DNA from 2 places in the Phocaeicola fibrisolvens genome. Region 1 is predicted to be linked to the other one. Evidence: riboswitches for the same ligand, from Rfam matches in the RefSeq annotation. Region 1 holds a riboswitch; the other holds the start of a gene.
The links. A riboswitch is a leader RNA that binds a small molecule or an ion and turns the genes downstream of it on or off. The one in region 1 is predicted to bind cobalamin.

Region 1 (3,191 bases):
GGACAAACATCAGAAGTGGTAATCAACAACTCCTCCGATGTAGAGTATCGTTCCCGGTTCAAGCCTACAAACAAACTCCATAAACGTAAAGGACTGTTCGGCAAAAGACTGCAGCCATCGCCATCCAAATAGAAATGATAGGCGACATCCAACGGATTTTCCACTGCCTGTTTGAGATAATAGGTCGAACCCCATTCCAACATATTATCTGCCGTAAGAGCATTCGCTCTTTTTTTGATATTGGCGACATACTCCTCTTTCCATTGCTCTATTCCACCATTATAGCGCATGGTGTCATCGGATATAAGCTCGAACATTCCTTTGGGCAAGGCATGATTGACCAAATTGGCAATATCCTCTTTACGGTCTTCCTCGTCTATTTCTGAACAATAGTCATAGAAGCTCCCGTCTCCTTGCTGGAGTGTGTCCTCATTCAGATAGTTTTCTTTGTCTATCGGCTCCGTTGAAATTTGAAAAATCCTGCTGTGCATAATTGTAAATTTTAGATTGTCAAATATTTTCTTTTTTTTTCCTTTTCTTGAAACTCTTTTGGCTTCTCGTCGGGGAATGATTTTTATGCAGGACTGACAGCGGGAAAAGGACGGATAAGGCAAGTAAACAGTGTACGGGATGAAACGGAATACCCAACCGCCCAATGTAAGAGCACAGTCAGGCTCGTCCGACTATGCCCTGCAACGAGGTGGGGAGTGAAAGTCAATCTTCGATTTGTGGAAGGCTGCCGTGAAGAATATCCGGGAACCGTTAGTGAAAGCGATACTTGACGACCAGACGCACGCTGTACCTTTGCATATAAAATCTCTCCGAAGAGAATTGCCGACGTGAGATGAAAAGAGACCATAATTGAGAAACGCTATTATTCATAAGGGGAAAAGACTATTCGTGGTTGTTATAAATGCTTGATTAACATGAAAATACAATTCGCGCCATAAAATAATCCTTTCTTGAAATAAAAATCACAGAAAAAGAAACAAGATTAAAAAATAACCATTAACTTTGCACCAGTCAAGTTTCCAATCGAAGCGTCGAACGGAATTAAAAGGGAATCCCGGTGAAAATCCGGAGCTGTACTCGCAGCTGTAAGTCCTATTAAAGTTTATCGCACTCTTTGCCACTGGTGAAAGCTGGGAAGGCGCGATAAGCGGGATGAGCCAGAAGACCTGCTTGATGAGATAGATTTAGTGACCACGGGATAATTGGCATTAGATTAAAATGAACAGAGGCTCGTCCACAGGCACCTATATTCTTTTTGATAACCGATTTCTCATTCGTTGCAAATCTGTCGCAATAAAAACGAATGTGTGTTTAAACTTTTTGTTTAACTTTTAATAATTAAGTTATGAAAAAGAATTTTAGATTCTTGGCAATGGCTGTTGTAGCAATGGCCGCCGCAGTGTTCACGGGATGTTCATCCGACGATGACTTCCTTGCTCCGTATGAGGAGAGTGCGATTCAAACCCGCGCGATAAGTTCTACCAATGCGCTTATCGATTTTGATAACGTACCTTCCAGCGTAATGGCTTCTGACCAGTATGGAAACAATCTCTATTCTGCCACGGCCAACGGCAAGCAGGTAACGACCGGCTACATCACTCAAATCGGGCAAACCGGTACGTACATTCAGTTCCCGATTAACTATTTGGAACAAGAATGGGTAAGCGGACAGCCTTGGGAATATGAATTTTGGAATGGTGGTTTTGCCATCTCTAATTTCCATAATCTGACACAGGGGGATTATCAAAACCAATGTAGCGTGTACTGGCCCAACGGCGGTCATAGCGGTAAAAATTTTGCTGTAGCTTTCGGTTATAGCGATTCATACAATGATTCACAAGCAACCTATGACAAATGTGCGAAGATTTACCTGACCGATGCAACCGGCTACAGAGTCGTTACCACAAACACTCCTGTCAAGGGTACACCGAAATATGGTAAATTCAACAGCGTATGGGTTTGTAATACGACTTATACCTACTTAGTCATGAAGGATGGCAACTCGTTTACACAAGGCTCTTTGTCGGCACAAAAAGGATGGTTTAAGGTGGTATTTGTTGCGTTGGATGCGACGGGTAAACCTACAGGTAAGGAAGTAGAATACTATTTGGCAAACTTCGATTCCAGTAAAGATGCAGAATCAGGTTTGACCAATAAAATCCGTACCGGATGGAATCAAGTGGATTTAAGCGGTTTAGGTGACAGCGTATGTACTGTAGCTATCAATTTCGAAGGAAGCGATTCAAGCGCATACGGATTGAACACTCCTGCTTACGTTGCTATAGACGATATTGATGTAACCGTAAACGAATAACATGAATTTGGGGCAAATGCTTTTTAACGGCAAGTGCAAAGTATTTGCCCCTTTTTATTATATCCCAATGGAGATTGGAATCAAATACTTTCTTCAAGGGAATTTCAGCATTAAAATTATAAATATAATGAAGAAGTATTTGCTTTTATTCTCCTTGACGATATTTCTATTTGCATGCAACAAAGACGAAGAAATATCGCAGGACGTGATATTGCCTCCTGTCATTGAGTTGGATAGCGAGGACGGAATCTACGTTGTAAAGATAGGAAAAGAGGTCGTTATTGAGCCGACCTATCAGAATGTCGATTACGCCGTTTATTCATGGAAATGCAACGGTCGTATCATTTCCGACGAGCCTCAATTGAAATACATTTTCAACGAATGCGGTTCGTATTACGTTACCCTGCGTGTGGATACGAGGGATGCCAGCACAGAGGAAGAAATTCGTGTGGATGTCAATGAATTGGCTCCGCCCGTTATTTCATTGGTAACCCCCTCTATAGGGCTTAAAGTTGTCGCAGGACGTGAGTATATCCTTACACCCGACATTCAAAATGCAGAAGGAGCTACTTATTTGTGGACTCTTAACGGAAACGAAGTCGGAACGGAAAATACTTATACATTCAAGCAAGATGAGTTGGGAACTTATGAACTGACCTTAACCGTAACAAATGAAGACGGACAATCAAAGAAGACAGTTTCTATTGAGGTTGTCGATAAACTTCCGATTGAAATCGTAGTTCCGTCATCTTTATATTTTACCGAGAATAATACCAAATACGTAGAATTAGGACGTACTTTGTTTGTCCGCCCCTTTGTATCAATAAGTGCCGAGCCTTCTTATCAATGGAGTTTGGACGGGCAA
Region 2 (3,191 bases), on a different contig from region 1:
GACACATCGGCTCTGAATCCACTTCCCAACGGAATTCCCATGGAAAGCGTGACATCCGCTCCCCATACATGCGCTTTTCCATAATTGGCCATCTTCCATACATAAGTGGAAGGAAAAGCCACAATCTTGTCTGTCACCTGATTGAAATAGACATCTCCCGTAAATGTCAGATAATCCCAAATTGCATTCTTTTTCGCTCCCCATGTCACGCCCACATTATATTCCTTGGCTTTTTCCGGACGAAGGGAACGGTTTCCCAGCCGATAATAATACAAGTCATTGAAGGTCGGCGTACGGAATGTACTTTTATACATCGCACGCAGAAAAAAATCCTGCTCGCTGAAAGGCTTCCAATTCACCGAAAAAGAAGGAGACAGTTTCTTCAGATCCGCGGGTTTTTCTCCACTCTCTACATGCTCATTGAGGTAGGTGTTGACTAAGGAAGCATCCATCTGTACGCTCCCCCATTGATAACGGGCATGCAAGGCTGTCAGCGAAGTCAGACGGGTAGGAAACGGGCAATCCGGCAGATTACTATCGAGGGTATTCACCGCCAAATCCTGTGCCAATGACAAGGAAAAGCCTGCGAAGAGCTGATACAAAACCGCTCCCGATACATAATATTCATGCTGGGTATAATGGTCGGTAGACACCCCTCCCTCATACTGTACTCCCTTATCCTGGTATTTGTTCCACGCATAATTGTATTTTGCCTGCACCTGCAACGACCATTTCTCGGAAATCTTGTCCTGATACTTGGCCTGCACAAACGCATTCTTGTCCCACAAGCGTTCATTCGAAACCGGGTTATAGAAAATCACAGCCCCCGGAAGTCCTCGTTCCGATTGGTAATAATAAGCCTTGACACTCAGTTTCTGATTCTCCTGGAAGTCATGAAACAAGTTCCACTCCGTGTGCCAGGAATTTACCTCTGAATTGCTTCTTTTTTCAGTCTGCGTATATTTCCCGTTTTTCAACAGAAAAGGATACTGTCCGTCCGACCGTAAATAATCCCCGTCGACCGACAATACCGTCCGCTTACCCAACTGCTGTCCATAACGAAAATAAGGATTGACCAGCCCGAAAGAGCCTCCCTTTGCCTGAAACAGCAACTGCCATTTCCGGTCTCCCAGAAACTCCGGACGCGAAGTCTCTATGTTCAATACACCAGCCGACGCATACAACCGGGCCGATTGAAGCATATCTTCATTCTGCCCTACGCTCAACGACAAAGACTGTACATTATCCAACGAAAAACGTCCGATATCTATCTGTCCCGCCTGACAGTTACTGACAGCCACCCCATCATAGCTGATGGCCGTATGGGCCGCTCCCATGTTACGGACAGAAACCGTTTTCAGTCCTCCCGTACCCCCATAATCACGCACATCCGTTCCCGCAAAGCGACGGACCGCATCGGCCATGTTCTGGATTCCCAAATCGTCCATTATGTCTTTTCCCAAACGTTGTACCGGAACCACGGAGGAGATTTTATTCGTCGCCCTCCGTACACTCACCGTCACATCCGGAATCTGATGCACTTTTCCCGTAATGCTGTCCGAATCGGTCTGTTGCGCAAAAACACTGCCCTCTCCTGCAAGGACACACAGACACACGAGTATAAAAAAACGATAGCCGACTACAAAGGCCGGTTCATTCCATCTTTTCATCCAAAATTCTAATTGTAATTCTACATTACGCACGTTCTTGCCATCCTTTCCTCGAGAATGCAAGCATGACTTTGTTTTGCAGGTCTTCTGACTTACTCCCGTTTGTCTTGCCTTCCCATCTTTCATTGAAAGACAGTGGCCTGGTAGTCGGTAGACAAACGTCGAAACGCTGGAGTTCACAGCAGCGGGACTGTCCGGGATTTTCACCCGATTCCCTTTTCATCCGTGATTTCGCCAAACGGAAATCCAAACGGAACAAAACATTGCAAATATACGGTTTTCTTGAAAAACAAGAATAAATTTCTACAAAATTATAGGACAATCCTTTTCTTCCTTACACATTCTTTGAAACTCCCTCAGATATTCTTCAAAACACTTCCATAAATTCTCTGTTCCACTGTTTGGTTTTTGTATTTCACACTGTGAAATATATATCCCACACTGTGGTTTTTATATCCCACACTGTGGGACAGAGAAAATATCCAGTAATTTCCATTTTTACACAAGGATGTCTGAAAAAAATGATAAGGACGAACCAAAATAAAAAATCCACAAAAATTTTCATGAAAAGCCCTTATCTACAAAACATTTTCTTACCTTCGGACATTAATATTTACACAAACCTTTACTTTTATTAATCACTTAAGGCATTATGATTTTTACGGCAGAAAATATTTTGATGATTGGGTCAATCCTGATTTTTTCCAGTATTCTTATCAGCAAGACCGGATACCGGTTTGGAATCCCTACCCTCTTACTCTTTCTGGTGGTGGGAATGCTTTTCGGAAGCGACGGATTGGGATTGCAGTTCAACAGTGCTTCGGATGCACAGTTTATTGGTATGATGGCATTGAGCATCATCCTTTTTTCCGGAGGTATGGACACGAAATACGGCGACATCAAGCCGGTACTCACTCCGGGAATTGTTCTGTCGACTGCCGGCGTCCTGCTCACCACCTTGCTGACTGGTGTGTTCATCTTTTATATTTCCGACTGGAACCAGACCAACATCGAGCTGACCTTGCTCACATCCCTGCTGCTGGCCGCCACCATGTCGTCTACCGACTCGGCGTCTGTGTTCAACCTGCTCCGTTCGCAGCGGATGAACCTGAAGCAGCATCTCCGCCCGATGCTGGAATTGGAAAGTGGAAGTAACGACCCGATGGCCTACATGCTGACCATCGTACTGATACAAGTCATCTCCAGCGGAAGCCATCCCGACTTTCTGCTCATCACGAAAGATTTGCTGGTACAGTTCTTTTTCGGAGGGGTCATCGGTTATGCCATGGGACGCTTCAGCGTATGGCTCATCAACCGCATCAACCTGTCGAACAGTTCTCTCTACTCCATCCTTCTGCTCAGTCTGGTCTTCATCACCTTTACCATTACCGACCAGCTGAAGGGAAATGCCTACCTGGCTGTGTACATCATGGGCGTGATTCTGGGAAACACCAAACTGGCTTTCCGGAAAGAAATCAATACGTTCATGAGTGGACTGACCTGGCTCTTCCAGATTATCAT

Region 2: another riboswitch for cobalamin. It lies ahead of OCV81_RS10985 (TonB-dependent receptor plug domain-containing protein); the one in region 1 lies ahead of OCV81_RS01385 (DUF4465 domain-containing protein).

The regions. Positions count from the first base shown of each region.
Region 1 covers NZ_JAOQJI010000002.1:134,936-138,126, forward strand. The annotation lists partial or broken gene OCV81_RS01380 (hypothetical protein) at 10-491, opposite strand; cobalamin riboswitch at 1,009-1,200, shown strand; gene OCV81_RS01385 (DUF4465 domain-containing protein) at 1,358-2,326, shown strand; gene OCV81_RS01390 (PKD-like domain-containing protein) at 2,328-3,191, shown strand, end outside.
Region 2 covers NZ_JAOQJI010000025.1:33,746-36,936, forward strand. The annotation lists gene OCV81_RS10985 (TonB-dependent receptor plug domain-containing protein) at 1-1,670, opposite strand, end outside; cobalamin riboswitch at 1,731-1,944, opposite strand; gene OCV81_RS10990 (potassium/proton antiporter) at 2,323-3,191, shown strand, end outside.